DNA from 4 places in the Comamonas aquatilis genome. Region 4 is predicted to be linked to each of the others. Evidence: predicted binding sites of a transcription regulator. Region 4 holds the regulator's gene; each other region holds the start of a gene.
What was found. The regulator LexA, encoded in region 4, represses DNA repair genes until DNA is damaged. The targets are predictions, from matches to a motif close to ACTGTATNNNNATACAGT.

Region 1 (3,850 bases), on a different contig from region 4:
TCCTTCAGACCGCTGACCCCTGCCGCCTCGCCCTTGGCGTTGTAGCCGTGATAGCGGATGCGGGTATCGACCACGCCCGGGTAGGCCAGGGTCACGCTGACGTCATTGGGTTTGAGTTCGGTGCGCAGTGCCTCAAAAAAGCCGCCCATGGCAAATTTGCTGGCGCTGTAGGCTGTGCGGCCCGGCACGCCAATCAGCCCGGCCAGCGACGAGACGGCCACGATGCAGCCCCTGGAGGCCTTCAGATGCGGCAGCGCTGCGTGGGTGCACCACACGCTGCCCCAGAAGTTGATGCGCATCAGCTGTTCATACCATGACAGGTGCGCGGCATCGACTTCGCTCAACAGCGCATGGGCCGAGACGCCTGCGTTGTTGAGCAGGGCATCGAGGCCGCCAAAGCGCTGCACGGCCTGATCGATCAGGCTGCGACACTGCGCTTGATCGGAGACATCGGTGGGTACGACCAACACCTGCGCTCCCGCAGCCTGGCATTGCCGGGCCACGGCCTGCAGATGCTCTTGATTGCGTGCCGCCAGCGTGATCTGCAGCTGCTCTTGGTGGGAGGCGGCCAGTTGGCGGGCCATTTCGGCACCTATGCCGTCCGAGGCGCCGGTGATGATGATGCGGGGCATGAACACTCCCGGCCATGCCGCCTGGGCCGGATGACCAACAGCTTAAAAGCAGGCCCAAACTTGGTCCGCCAGTGTGACCATGAAATCCGCCCGGGTGTACAGGGCAAACACGGCCAGCAGCACGGCAACAACGGCAACCCAGATCAGCGCGCGCTGCCACCAAGCCAGTGAGCGTGGTTTGCCTTGCATGGCTCAGACTCCCTGTGGGCGCGTGCCGCGTGCCACGGCTGTTTCGCGCACCGGCAGATTGACCAGGGCGGCAAAAATGCCCAGGGCAATGGACAGATACCAGACCATGTTGTAGTTGCCGTTGAGGTCATACAGATAGCCGCCCAGCCACACGCCCATGAAACTGCCCACCTGATGGCTGCAGAACACAAAGCCGCTGAGCATGGACAAATGCTGCACGCCAAAGATCTGGGCCACGGTGGCATTGGTCAGCGGCACGGTGGACAGCCACAGAAAGCCCATGGCCGCTGAAAACGCATAGACCGACCATGGCGACAGCGGCGCCAGCAAGAACAGCACGGTGACCACCGAGCGCAGGGCGTAAATGCCGGAGAGCAGATAGCGCTTGGGCATTTTCTGGCCCAGATTGCCGGCCAGATAGGTGCCAAAGATATTGAACAGACCGACCAGGGCCAGCGAGTAGCTGGCCACATGGGGGGCGATGCCGAAGTCCTTGAGGTAGCTGGGCATGTGCACGCCAATGAACATGACCTGAAAGCCGCAGACAAAGTAGCCGGCCGTAAGTAGCACAAAGCTGGGGTGGCTCCAGGCTTCCTTGAGGGCTTGCCCCACGGTCTGCTCGCGTACCGGCGGCTTGCCGCTGCTAAAGCCCGGCTCGCGCAGACCAAAGGCCAGAGCGGCGATCAACAGCGCAAAGGCGGCCAGAATCAGCAAGGCATTGGACCAGTTGAAGGCGGAAATCAGCGCCCCTTCGACCGGTACCATGAAAAACTGTCCGAAGGAGCCCGCCGCTGCCGTAACCCCCATGGCCCAGCTGCGCCGCGTGGCCGGAATCTGGCGGCCCAGCACGCCAAAGATCACGGTATAGGTGGTGGCCGCTTGCGCCGCGCCAATCAGCACACCGGCCGTCAGCGTAAAAGCCAGGGTGGAGGGCGACAGCGCCATGCCGACCAGGCCCAGGGCATAAAGCATGGAGCCGCCGATCAGCACTTTGAAAGCGCCCATTCGATCGGCCAGCATGCCTACGAAAATACCCAGAATGCCCCAGGAAATATTCTGTACGGCAATGGCCAGGGAAAAGTTCTCGCGCGTCCAGCCCATCTCCTGCGTGATGGGCTGCAGCCACAGACCAAAGCCATGGCGTATGCCCATGGACAGGGTGACGATGGCGCCACCGCACAGAAGAATCTGTGCCATGGACAGCGGCTGTTGGTTGGTCTGGGTAGTCATGGCGTTGCGCAAAACGTTCGGATCGGTATCAGACTTTAACGAAACCAGCGCTTGTGCGGTGGCTGGCGTCGTCGCGTGCGCGGCACGCTCTGCTGCCCGAAAACGTGATCCAACCCTGGCCAAGACAGCCGATACGGCTTTGTGCGAGAGTATTGGGAAGTAAACAACTGTGAATTTATCCAGCGTCAATCTGGAGAGGCCACTACAATTCGCCCCCATGGCAGCTAAACCTTCCTCTTCTACCGCTAGCGAATATTCCGAAGGCTCGATCCGCGTTCTCAAGGGTCTGGAGCCAGTCAAGCAGCGTCCCGGCATGTATACGCGTACCGACAACCCCCTGCACGTGCTGCAGGAGGTGATAGATAACGCGGCCGATGAAGCGCTTGCCGGTTATGGCAAGAAAATCAAATTCACCATCCACGCCGACGGCTCCTTCAGCGTGGAAGACGATGGCCGCGGCATTCCCTTTGGCTTGCACCCCGAAGAAAAAGCACCGGTGGTGGAGCTGGTCTTCACCCGTCTGCATGCCGGCGGCAAGTTCGACAAAGGCAATGGCGGCGCGTACAGCTTCTCGGGTGGCTTGCACGGCGTGGGCGTGTCCGTGACCAATGCGCTGGCCACCCGGCTGGAGGTGCAGGTGCACCGTGATGGTCAGCAGGCCACGCTGGCCTTCTCGGGCGGCGATGTGGTCGAGCCCTTGAAGGTGCGTCCGCTGGAGTCCGGTGAGCGCAAGCACGGCACGACGGTGCGTGTCTGGCCCGATGCCAAGTACTTTGAATCGGCAGCCCTGCCCGCCGGCGAATTGATGCACTTGCTGCGCAGCAAGGCCGTGCTCATGCCGGGCGTCTCGGTCTCGCTCAGCAACGAGAAAACCCGGGACAACCAGGTCTGGCTTTTCAAGGGCGGGCTGCGCGACTATCTGCAGCAAAGCCTGCATGGCGAGCCTGTGATTCCCCTGTTCGAGGGCGAGGGATTTGCCGACCGCAATCACGACAGCTTTGCCGAAGGCGAAGGTGCGGCCTGGTGCGTGGCGTTTACCGAAGACGGTGCGCCGCTGCGCGAAAGCTATGTGAACCTGATCCCCACCACGGCGGGCGGCACGCATGACAGTGGCCTGCGCGATGGCTTGTTCCAGGCGGTCAAGGCCTTCATCGACATGCACTCGCTGCTGCCCAAGGGCGTCAAGCTCATGCCGGACGATGTGTTTGCCCGTGCCAGCTATGTGCTCAATGCCAAGGTGCTGGATCCGCAGTTTCAGGGCCAGATCAAGGAGCGTCTGAATTCGCGCGATGCCGTGCGTCTGGTCTCGGGCTTTGTGCGCCCGGTGCTGGAACTGTGGCTCAACGAGCATGTGGACTGGGGCAAGAAGCTGGCGGAGCTGGCCATCAAGGCCGCGCAAACCCGCCAAAAAGCGGGCCAGAAGGTAGAAAAGCGCAAGGGTAGCGGCGTGGCCGTGCTCCCCGGCAAGCTGACCGACTGCGAAAGCCGCGACCTCTCGGTCAACGAAGTGTTTCTGGTCGAGGGTGATTCGGCCGGCGGCAGCGCCAAGATGGGGCGCAACAAGGAAACCCAGGCGGTGCTGCCCTTGCGCGGCAAGGTGCTCAATACCTGGGAGGTGGACCGCGACCGGCTGTTTGCCAACAATGAAATCCACGATATCTCGGTCGCCATGGGCGTGGACCCGCACGGCCCCAATGACGAGCCGGATTTATCCGGTCTGCGCTATGGCAAGGTCTGTATCCTGTCGGACGCGGACGTGGACGGCTCCCACATCCAGGTGCTGCTGCTGACCCTGTTCT
Region 2 (3,850 bases), on a different contig from region 4:
GGGGGAAGATATTTTTTCAAGGCAATAGCCCAGGCCGCGCACGGTGGCGATGCGAATCGGCCCCTTCTCGATCTTCTTGCGCAGGCGGTGGATATAGACCTCGATGGCGTTGTTGCTAACCTCTTCGCCCCACTCGCACAGGCGGTCCACCAGCTGGTCCTTGCTGACCAGGCGACCGGCGCGCTGCAGCAGCACTTCCAGCAGGCCAAGTTCGCGGGCCGACAGCTCAATCATCTTGCCGTCAATCGTGGCCACACGGCCGGCCTGGTCGTACACCAGCGGCCCGTGCTTGATGGTGGAGCTGGCGCCGCCCATGCCGCGACGCGTCAGCGCCCGCACACGCGCTTCCAGCTCGGACAGGGCAAACGGCTTGGCCATGTAATCGTCGGCGCCGTAGTCCAGGCCTTGCACCCGTTCTTCAATCGAATCGGCCGCCGTGAGAATCAGCACCGGCAGCGCATCGCCACGGCCGCGCAAGCGCTTGAGCACCTCCAGACCATGCATCTTGGGCAGGCCCAGATCCAGAATCAGCAAATCAAACTCGCTGTTGGTGAGCAAGGCAGCATCGGCCTCGCTGCCGCTGGCCACATGGCTGACCACGGCACCCGAGCTGCGCAGCGTGCGCAGCAAGCCATCGGCGAGCACCTGGTCGTCTTCAGCAATCAGTATGCGCATGGGTTTGTCTCCTGGTTATGTATGGCTGCCGCAGGGCAGGCAGTCTGCAAATCTGCGGCGCCTTTGCTGCCATTGTAGAGAGCGGCTCGCCGTCTGCAGACCCAACCGGCAGCGCTTCAATAGCCTTCGGCATAGGCTTCCAGACCCAGAGCCACCACCGTGGCCACATCCTCGCCCACGGCCTCTCTGAATTCGGCCTGCGCCTGCGCGACCGCATCGTGAAAGGCTTTGAGCCAGGCCAGCCCGCTTTGCGTGAAGCGCACCCGCTTGGCGCGCGCATCGCGTGCGTCGATCTCGCGCGTCACCAGACCCCAGGCCTCGCACTGGGCCACCAGGTCGGCCATGGCCTGTTTGCTCATGCCGGCCTTCTCGGCCAGATCGGTAAGCCGGTCTCCGGCCAGCGACAAATGCCTTGTGATGTGGATATGGGCAGCGCCCACCTTGTCGCGCGCCGCCAGATTGGACAGTGCCAGCGGCACCTCCAGATCGCGCGCCATGAGCTGCAGCACCCGCGCATCGAACCGGCGCATGGCATGGCCCAGCAAGCGGCCCAGATGGGTTTGCCGCCAGGCATCGTCTGCAGGGGTCACGGGGGCGATTTCGGTCATTCTTAAATAGTAAGGCAAACTGACCAAATATTTCAACACACGGCGAATACAAGCCCATAAACTACTGTTCAAGCATCCAGTTCTGAAGCCAATACAGAGCTGAACCCAGACCGCCGCACCACCGACCCAGGAGCCAGATATGAACGCCACAGCCAAGTCCGCAGACGCCAACAGCGAAAAAGCCAAAGCACTGGCCGCTGCACTCGCCCAGATCGAAAAGCAGTTCGGCAAGGGCACCATCATGAAGCTGGGCGAAGGCGAAGCCATCCAGGACATCCAGGTGGTTTCCACCGGATCTCTGGGTCTGGACATTGCTCTGGGCGTAGGCGGCCTGCCCCGCGGCCGCGTGATCGAAATCTACGGCCCTGAATCCTCGGGCAAGACCACGCTGACGCTGCAGGTGATTGCCGAGATGCAGAAGCTGGCCGGCACCTGTGCCTTCATCGACGCCGAACACGCACTGGACACCGGCTATGCCCAGAAGCTGGGTGTGAACCTCAATGAGTTGCTGATCAGCCAGCCCGACACCGGTGAGCAGGCGCTGGAAGTGGTGGACAGCCTGGTACGCTCCGGCGCCGTGGATCTGATCGTCATCGACTCGGTGGCCGCCCTGACCCCCAAGGCCGAAATCGAAGGCGAAATGGGCGATGCCCTGCCCGGCCTGCAAGCACGTCTGATGAGCCAGGCCCTGCGCAAGCTGACCGCCACCATCAAGAAGACCAACTGCATGGTCATCTTCATCAACCAGATCCGCATGAAGATTGGCGTGATGTTCGGCTCGCCCGAAACCACTACCGGCGGCAATGCGCTGAAGTTCTACGCCTCCGTGCGCCTGGATATCCGCCGCACCGGCACTATCAAAAAAGGGGACGAAGCCATCGGCAACGAAACCAAGGTCAAGGTCGTCAAGAACAAGGTTTCGCCTCCGTTCAAGACCGCCGAGTTCGACATTCTGTTTGGCGAAGGCATCAGCCGCGAAGGTGAAATCCTGGACATGGGCGTGACCGCCAAGATCCTCGAAAAATCCGGTGCCTGGTATGCCTACAACGGTGAAAAAATCGGCCAGGGTCGCGACAACTCGCGTGAATTCCTGCGCGAAAACGCCGCGCTCGCCTTCGAAATCGAAAACAAGGTGCGCGACAGCCTGGGCATTGCCCTGCTGCCCGGCACAGGCAACAGCGATGCCCCCGAAGCCAAGCCCGCCAAGAACGGCAAGGGCAAGGTCGATAAAGACGGCGTGATCGCAGAATAAAACGCGCTGCGCACGGCAATGGCGCCTCTGAAACTGAGCGCGCCAGTTTTGAAATCTGGGTCTTGCCACCCTACCAATTGCCATCTTTGCGCAGGTTCGTCCTGCGCCTTTTTGTTTCTGGAGAACTGCTGACATGGGCTTTGCCAAGCTCTCGCTCAAGGGTCGCGCACTGAAGTTGCTGTCGCAACGCGAACACTCCCGCCTGGAATTGCAGCGCAAGCTGGCCGGGCATGTAGAGGAAGGCGATGACCTGAACGCCATTCTGGATGAGCTGGAAAAGCGCGGCTTCATCAGCGTGCAGCGGGTGGTGGAGTCTGTGATCCACAGCAAGGCACGCCGCTATGGCTCGGCGCGTCTGGTGCAGGAGCTCCGAACCAAGGGACTCGATGACGACACCCTGCGCAGCGCCGCCGAGCAGCTGCGCGATACCGAGTTGCAGCGCGCCCATGCGCTCTGGCTGCAGCGCTTTGGCAGCCAGCCGCAAACGCCGCAAGAGCATATGAAGCAGATGCGCTTTCTGGCCTCTCGCGGCTTCAGCGCCGAAATCGCCAGCAAGGTACTGCGCGGCAAAGGCTTTGAAGAAGAGTGAAGCCGGGCGGGCTAGCCCATGCGTCGGGTTGCCATCCAGCAGATCAGCGAGCCCAGCGTCACCAGGGTCACGCCCTGCCAGAAGCTCCAGCCCGGCAGCACCTGCAGCAACGCACTGGCCATGAGGGCCGAGAACACGGGCGTGAAATACGAGGCGGCGGCCATGATGGCCAGCTTGCCATGCTGGATTCCATGCTCCCAGCAGCTATAGCCCAGCGCCGTCAGTGCCCCGACCAGAAAGACCTGCACGCCCGTGGTCACAGACCAGTGCATGGACTTGTCGCCATCGAGCATCAGCCACTTGATCCAGAGCGCCAGAGCCGTCCACAAAACAAACAGACCCACCGCATTGAAGCCGCCGCCAAAACGCCGTGCCAGCAGGCTGTAGGCAGGCCATAGCAAGGCCGCCGCAAACGCCATGCCGTAAGCCACGGGATTGCCCTGCACATGGGACCACATGGCGCGCGCGCTGAAGTTGTCTCCCGCCAGCACGCGCGCCAGGCCCCACAGGCATAGCACCACGCCGGGCCATAGCCACCAGCGCGCTGTTTGCTGCTTGCACAGCACGGCCAGCACAATGGTCAGGCTGGGCCAGAGATAGTTGATCAGTCCTATCTCCATGGCCTGGGATCGGTCGTCTGCCAGGCCCACGGCCACCGACAGACAGATTTCGTACACCACGAACAAAGCGCCGCAGCCCCAGAAATACACGGGATGCATGGAACGC
Region 3 (3,850 bases), on a different contig from region 4:
CCCCAGCCGCTTGCCGCATGAGGCCCAGGCTCAGTCTCTGCCGCCCGCTGGCGGTAAATCCAGACATGGCCGACCACTGCGTTAAAGGCCACAAAGTAGTCGCGCACGGCCAGCTCATCTGCCTCACCCCACCAGCCGGACTCCAGCCGATAAGGCCCGGCGCGCAGCTGCAACGGCCCGTGCCAGCTGGGACGGCTGCCTTGCAGCGGCAAAGCATGAGGCTCGGCCAGCAACCATGGCGGGCACAACGACTGCCAGCAAGTGCTCATCGCCGCCAACGGCCTGGCTGCCGGCTTTGGGGGCTGCAGCCCGCTGCTAGCGCTTTGCCATTGCTGCATGGCCTCGGGCCGGTGATCGGCACAAGGCGTCACCATGCGCACGGCATCCTCGCCCCAGCGGGCGCTAATACGCTCCACCCATTCATGCCAGGGCAAGCTGTTGTCCTGGCCGCCCTCTTTTTCTCCCGGCTGCGGCAAGCAGCTGAGCATATCGGGCGCCCAGGCCACGCTCTCCAGCAGATTCAGATCCAGCATGTCCACGGGCGCACGCCAGCGCTGCTGGGCCAGATGTTCGCGCAACAGGCGCTGCAGATGCGCCATAGCCTGTGCACCATGGACCGGCTGGGCCGTACGTATGCATAGCTCGCCCCACAGCGGCAGCTCCTGGCCGTCCACCCGGCGCAAGTCGTGGTGCCAGCGCAGCTGCAGCGCCAGCACCGCCCGGTGGCGGGCCTGCAACCAGGCCTGCAGCGCTCGCAGCAAAGGCTGAGCCGCCTGCAGCACGGCATCGGCATGGTGGGCGGGGTAGCCCAGATCATGGCGCAGGCCAAACTGCTCGGGCAGTTGCAGCCAGTTCAGCGGCTGAGGCAAGAGCCCATAGGCTTCATCAAGCACACGCAAGGCCTTGGCACCGATGCGGCGCGACAGCCCCGTACGCGGCAAAGCGCGCACATGGCTCCAGCGCGTACAGCCCAGGCGCTGCAGCACTGCGCTGTGCTGCTGCAAAGCCGTCAAAGTCCATAAGGGGAAATCATCAGCATCCAGAGGCGTTGTGCCTTGCCCTGTGCCCCGCCCTGCTCTCGTGCCATTTTCGCCGCCCAACTTCAGACGCAGCTGCGCCAGCGCCTGCCAGGCCGTGGGACCCTCTCCCGAAGCGGGGGGCTCAACCGCCGCAGCCCCCGGCTCTGCGGCTTGCGACACGGCTTGCTGAAAAGCCTGAGCCAGCCTGTGCAGCGTGGGCTCGCGCCCGCCCCACAGGCGCTGGACGCTGCTGGTTTCCATGAGCAAAGCCTCTTCAAGCACGGCCACGCGTGGCGAGTGCTGCAGTGCCCACCAGCAGGCGCTGGCCTGCAGCGGTTGCATGCTGTTCTGTGTGGATGCCTGCGCCGATATGGCTGGCGATGCGGTTGGAGATCGAGACGACGATGGCGCGGCACCACCTGCCTTGTCTGGCTGCAGCGCGGCCAAAGGCCAGGCCATCCAGTGCGGGGAAGGCAATGCGGTGGCTGTCATGGCTGTTCCCCTCAGACCGATGCGGCCCCATGCAGAGAGGCCGCGACGCCGGAGTCCAGCGACTGCGCCACCCGGCCTTGCATGAGCAAAGCGGCCTCGGCACTCTGGGCGGCACGGCGACTGGCCTGGGCTTGCAAAATGGGCGCCCAGGCCCACTGCGAAAGCGATAGCTGTATGGGCAATTCCAGAGTGGGCCCACGGCGTTTCAGTATCTGAATCTGTAGCGCATTTTCCTGGGCAGTCTGAGGCGCTTTGTCCAGGCGCAGGCGCAAGGCCGCCGGCGTGCTTTGCTGCTGCACGCTCAGCTCCTGCCACAGCCACAGCGGCCGCCCCTGGGATGCCGCGGCCCAGTGCAGGCGGCGCAAGCTGCTGGCCGGCAATGAGGGCAACCAGGCCAGCACCGCCAGCACATCCCGGCAATGCAGAGCCTGCTCGCAAGCCCAGGCCAGCTCATGTGCAGGCAAAGCCGGCGGTTTGTACACGCAGCATAGCTGCTCGGGGGCAATGCCTGCAGCCTGCAGACTGGGCGCAAACGGCAGATACGGCGGCTGTACCAACACAATTTTCCGCGTTGCCAGCCTGCCGCAAGGCTGGCCCTGATCGGCAGCTTTGGCCTGCCCAGCCTGTACAGCCAGAGCGGGCAGCAGCAAAGCCCATTCAGCATGGCAGTGCGCGGGCTGCAGCACCTCGGTCAGGCCACGGGCCGGCCAGCCGCCGCCGGGCAGCTCGGCATCCAGCGCTGCATGACCGGTGGGCCAGGTGCTGCTGCGCTGGCTGGCGTGCCAGTCCGCGCCACGCCAGACACCGGCAATGTCTTGCAGCGCTTCCGCACCTTGGGGCCTAGCACGCTTCAGCCCCTCTTCGCACGCACTCCGGCCTGCGGCGTTGGCAGGGGCGAGAGAGACACTGAGAGGCAAGGACATGGGTTGAAAGTCATAAAATCAATTAACTGTATAAATATACAGTAAACAGACTTGATGGAAAAAACCATGACCCTGAAAGCTCCTGAAAGCTGCAAACCAACGAAAAACGCCGGCTGAAACCGGCGTTTTGGGGGATCAAGCTCAGAAGCCTCAATCCTGCGATGGAGCTTTCACCTGTATTTGCATACAGGCATCGCACCATTGGCTCACCACCGCATCCAGCGGATGGCCGGGCTCAGCCGGGGGCGGCCAGCGGCGCAGGCAGGCATTGACGATGGCTTGCAGCTGCCACAAGGCCTCCCGATTGACCAATGCCAGCTCGTTCATACCCTCGGCATCGTCCTTGAGGTAGTTGAGTACGTCCAGTTGCTGATCGGGGTGTGAGCCGGCCTCGGCCAGCTGTTTTTGCAGATGCAGCAAGCTGGTTTGCACAAAGGAAGCGGCTTCATGACTGGCCAGATCCTGCCTGCCCTCGTCCTGCCCCGTCTGCAGCAGTTTTTCCCACATCTGAAACACCGCAGACAGCGCCGCCACGCCATGCGTGACTTCGGCCAGCAGTGGTGCCAGCGGCGTGCCGGGGCTGATTTCGTCATAAAGCAGCGGCAGCATTCGGTGCACCAGCGCCAGCGGATAGCGTTTGTGGTTCATGCGCAGCATCAGCGACAAACGCTGGCCCGGCATGTGCTTGAACTTGTCAAAGAAAGCCGCCACCACTTCGGCCAGCAGCAAAATCTGCCCCATGGGCGAGATGGCATCGCCCGGCACACCACGCGGATAGCCGGAACCGTCCATGCGCTCATGGTGCTCCAGCACCGCCATCTCCACCGCGCGTGAATACACGCCGGCACTGCGCACCACCAGCATGGCCGTGATCGAATGCGCCACCAGATGCTTGCGCTCCTCGCCGCTGAGACGGTATGCCGCATCCGTCCAGGCCGGGTCCATATAGAGCATGCCCACATCGTGCAACAAGGCGGCAGTAGCCAGCGGCACGCATTCGCGCTCGCTCCAGCCTTCCTGCCGCGCCAGGTAAATGGCCACCAGCGCCATCTGCAGACTATGGGCAAACAATTCGGGGCGCTGCTCACGCATCACCGTGAGCTTGAAAGCGATCTGCGGCGGCAGTTCGATGCCGCGCAGCGGAGCCAGCAGGCGTTCAGCCCCGCCTTGCGACTGCACCAGGCGCTTCATCAACTCTACGGTTTCGCACTGCACCATGGCCTGGGCCTGCAGCGCCGGAATGTCCACCAGATTCTCGGACAGCAAATGACTGTCTATGGGGTCGCGCAGCTTGTGCTGTATGAGCCTGTCATACATGCGACTGTCCATGCGCGCGCCCTTGTCTATGAGCTTGATGCCTTTGTCGGTGTAAATGGCCTCACCCGTCACCACCTTGGTGTGCTCGGCCATATCGCT
Region 4 (3,850 bases):
GGGGCAGACTATGTCATCCATGTGTTTCTGATGCGCAATGCAGCGCGGCGCGGTGAACAGGCGCAATACACGCTTTCCATGGAGCAAAGTTCTTCAAGCACCGGTCAGCCGGCACCGGCCGCCGATATGCAGGCTGCATCGGCAGCCATGGCTGCGTGCAAAAGCGCTCTGGCCTTGAAGAGTGGGGCCAATTCCTTGTTCGTGCTGCCGCTATCGCATGTGCCTGCGGCTGGAGGCTATGAAGTCTTTCTCATGCTTCAAGGTGTGCAGTGGCTGTGTGCAACGGATTCCAGGGGGCATGTGAACCGCCTTGAGCAACGCTGAGCGTATTTGGGATAGCTCAGCAGCGGGGCTGTATTACGGCGTCAGGGGGCGGTGATCGTTGTCCGCAACGGCTCAGGCGTGCCAGACCTGTTCTGCGCCTGCCATGCGCTCAAGCTCCGCGCAAACATCGGCCATGCGGCCGGAAATCAGCAGGCACTCGGGCTGCTTTTGTGGTTCGCGCTGCACGATTTTCAACAGGCGCGGCTGGATGCTGTCAGCCGCTTGCAGTGGCAAGGCCAGTTGCTGTAGCGCGGCCACTGGTTTGTCATATCGGCCTGGGCTATTGTGGCGACGGGTACGGCTGCTGCGCAGGGTGATCACGTTGGGGCAGGCGCCAGTGTCTTGAAGCCGCTGTGCTTGCTCTTGTGCCTGTGCGCTGTCGGAGCTGGGTCCGCCGACGTGGTCTGGCCCGCTGTCATTGCTGGCCGCCCATGCGGCTGAGGGCTGTCCTGCGGCAGCGGCGACGGGAAAGACTTTCCAGGCAAAACGTGTCAAAGACAGCAGTGGTGCGGTGAATCCCATTTGGCAACTCCTTATCAAAAGCCGTGAGGCATGAGCAGGGCAGGATTGCAAACTTTAGGCAAAGCTTCGCCCAGGGCGAAGCTGCAAGGCTTCGCGCCTACCACCTGGACTGGAGAAAACAGGGGCTGTGCGCAGCGGTGAGGCCGGGCGCGCAGCGGCAGCAGTTACATGAACATGCTGTTGCGGATCAGGCCTACGGCCAGGCCTTCGATGGCGAACGACTCTTCGGGCGCTACATGAATTACCTTGTAATCGGGATTTTCGGGCAGTAGCTCAATGCCCTGGGGCGTGCGCTTGAAGCGCTTGACCGTCACGTCGTCGCCCAGGCGGGCCACCACGATCTGGCCGTTGCGCGCCTCGGTGGTGGCTTGCACGGCCAGCAGATCGCCGTCCATGATGCCGGCATCGCGCATGGACATGCCGCGCACCTTGAGCAGGTAATCGGGCTTGGCGGCAAACAGGCTGGGTTCGACCGCATAGCTCTGGTCTATATGTTCCTGGGCCAGAATGGGCGAGCCGGCAGCCACGCGCCCCACCAGCGGCAGCACCAGCTGTGCCATGGAGGACAGCGGCAGGGAAAAGCTGGCGCCGCGCGCGGCATTGATGTTGCGCACGGTGTCTGCGCGCAGGCGGATGCCGCGCGAGGTACCGCTGACCAGATCAATCACGCCCTTGCGGGCCAGGGCCTGCAGATGCTCTTCGGCGGCATTGGCGGACTTGAAGCCAAAAGTGCTGGCGATCTCGGCGCGGGTAGGGGGAGCGCCGGTGCGGGAAATAGTCGATTGGATGAGGTCCAGAATCTGCTGCTGGCGAGGAGTGAGCTTGGGGTGGTCTAGCATGCTGGCATCCAGTCTTGGTTCGATAGGCTCAGGCTTGAAGGCCTGGGTCTGGAATTCTGATCTGTTGGTTTATACAGTACCTGTATTTTTAACCAGTTTTTTGTGGAGAGCAAGTGGCAAATCCTAAGATTGTGATTTTGGGCACCGGGGGAACGATTGCGGGCCAGGCGGAATCGAGCACGCAGGCCGTGGGCTACAAGGCCGGGCAGATCAGCGTGGAGAGTCTGTTGGCCGCGGTGCCGGATTTGCCACAGTTGGCTGCGGCTCCGCTGGCCGCCGTGCAGCTGGCTCAGATCGACAGCAAGGATATGGACTGGCCGGTGTGGCGCAGCTTGCTGCAGGCCGTGGCCGAGGCGCTGGCCGATGCCGATACGCAGGCCCTGGTGATCACGCACGGCACGGACACGCTGGAGGAAACCGCCTGGTTGTTGCACACCGTGCTGCAGCCCATCAAGCCGGTGGTGCTGACCTGTGCCATGCGCCCGGCGACTTCGCTGCAGGCCGATGGTCCGCAAAATCTGCGCGATGCCGTGGTGGTGGCTGCCAGCGCCGTGGCTGGGGTGTGGGTGGTTGCGGCTGGCGAAGTGCATGGCGCGCAGCAGGTGCTCAAGGTTCATCCTTATCGCCTCAATGCGCTGCGCTCCTATGAGAGCGGACCTTGTGCCGTGGTGCAAGAGTGTGCCGTGCGCTGGCTGGCCCAGCCCGTGGCCGTCAGGCAGGCACAGGCTTTGAGCAGCACGGCGTTGCAGGACTTGCTGGGCCGCAGCGAGCTGCCCTGGGTGGAATTGCTGACCTCTGGGGCTTTGCAAAGCGGACGCAGCGTGGATGCGCTGGTGGCCGCCGGCGTGCGCGGTCTGGTAGTGGCGGGCACGGGCAATGCCACGATTCATGCCCATATGCTGCAGGCACTGGCACGCGCGCAGCAGGCTGGCGTGGTGGTATGGAGCAGCACCCGCTGCCTGGAAGGCTTGCCCGTGGGTTTTACCGAGCAACCCTCGCAACCCTCTGTGCTTAAGGCGATGGCGGGGCTTTCCGGCTGGCTGCGCGCTGGTGCAACGGCGGGCGAGCCGGATGTGATCCTGTTGACGCCCGGCAAGGCCCGCGTGGCGTTGATGCTGGCGCTGGCATTGCAGTCGAGTGAAGACTCCTGAACTGATAGCTGCTGGCGTATGCAGAGTAAGCGCTAGAAAGCAAAAAGCACCTCGATGAGGTGCTTTTTTGAGCGCGTGTCTTAATGACGGCTTGCAGAGGCTGGCTTATTCGGCAAGAGCCGCAAAAGCGCGTGCAGTGATTTCTTCCACGGTACCTGTACCGCTGATGGCGCGGTACTTGGGAGCTGCAGCGGCGTCGGCCTTGGCCCAGTTGCTGTAGTAGTCCACCAGAGGGCGGGTCTGGCTGCTGTACACATCCAGGCGCTTCTTGACGGTTTCTTCCTTGTCGTCTTCACGCTGCACCAGGTCTTCGCCAGTGACATCGTCCTTGCCTGCCACCTTGGGTGGGTTGAACTTGACGTGGTAGGTACGGCCCGAGGCGGGGTGGCTGCGGCGGCCGCTCATGCGTTCAATGATGGCCTCGAAAGGCACGTCGATTTCCAGCACGTAATCGAGCTTCACGCCAGCAGCCTTCATGGCGTCGGCCTGGGGGATGGTGCGGGGGAAGCCGTCGAACAGAAAGCCCTGGGCGCAATCGGGCTGGGTGATGCGTTCCTTGACCAGGTTGATGATCAGGTCGTCGCTGACCAGCTGGCCGGCGTCCATCACGGCCTTGGCTTGCAGGCCCAGAGGCGTGCCGGCCTTGACGGCAGCGCGCAGCATGTCACCGGTGGAGATTTGGGGGATACCATACTTTTGGCAGATGAAGGCGGCCTGAGTGCCTTTGCCGGCGCCGGGTGCACCCAACAAAATCAGTTTCATGGAGATCCTTGAGGAGAGTAGAAATTCTTGGCTTGCCAGAGGTGGTGGGTGGTCACCAGTTTTGCCCTCCGGCTATATTTTTTCGCGGGCAAGGATAGCACGCACAAGACCAACACAGGCTTACACAAGTGGCTAGCGACTGTCACAAGTGGGGCCTGGGAAGGCTTTGCTGCTACCTTTGAGCGATGGCTGTAGTTGTAGCTGTGGAATCTGGCGCCCGCATGCGCTATTCGGACTAAGTGGAAATTATAG

Region 1: the regulator LexA is predicted to act here: its motif matches at 2,218-2,235, upstream of ACNAZA_RS18335 (DNA topoisomerase IV subunit B).
Region 2: the regulator LexA is predicted to act here: its motif matches at 1,347-1,364, upstream of recA (recombinase RecA).
Region 3: the regulator LexA is predicted to act here: its motif matches at 2,460-2,477, upstream of imuA (translesion DNA synthesis-associated protein ImuA).

The regions. Positions count from the first base shown of each region.
Region 1 covers NZ_CBCSIW010000020.1:27,106-30,955, reverse strand. Annotated here, with positions in the region: gene ACNAZA_RS18350 (SDR family oxidoreductase) at 1-632, opposite strand, end outside; gene ACNAZA_RS18345 (hypothetical protein) at 675-821, opposite strand; gene ACNAZA_RS18340 (MFS transporter) at 825-2,051, opposite strand; gene ACNAZA_RS18335 (DNA topoisomerase IV subunit B) at 2,269-3,850, shown strand, end outside.
Region 2 covers NZ_CBCSIW010000016.1:16,307-20,156, reverse strand. Annotated here, with positions in the region: gene ACNAZA_RS16525 (response regulator) at 1-675, opposite strand, end outside; gene ACNAZA_RS16520 (MarR family winged helix-turn-helix transcriptional regulator) at 792-1,283, opposite strand; gene recA (recombinase RecA) at 1,423-2,535, shown strand; gene recX (recombination regulator RecX) at 2,669-3,124, shown strand; gene yddG (aromatic amino acid DMT transporter YddG) at 3,136-3,850, opposite strand, start outside.
Region 3 covers NZ_CBCSIW010000002.1:357,161-361,010, reverse strand. Annotated here, with positions in the region: gene ACNAZA_RS04625 (DNA polymerase Y subunit UmuC family protein) at 1-1,511, opposite strand, end outside; gene imuA (translesion DNA synthesis-associated protein ImuA) at 1,523-2,434, opposite strand; gene ACNAZA_RS04615 (HD-GYP domain-containing protein) at 2,585-3,850, opposite strand, start outside.
Region 4 covers NZ_CBCSIW010000027.1:42,506-46,355, reverse strand. Annotated here, with positions in the region: gene ACNAZA_RS20690 (hypothetical protein) at 1-324, shown strand, start outside; gene ACNAZA_RS20685 (hypothetical protein) at 397-846, opposite strand; gene lexA (transcriptional repressor LexA) at 1,011-1,685, opposite strand; gene ACNAZA_RS20675 (asparaginase) at 1,799-2,836, shown strand; gene adk (adenylate kinase) at 2,942-3,598, opposite strand.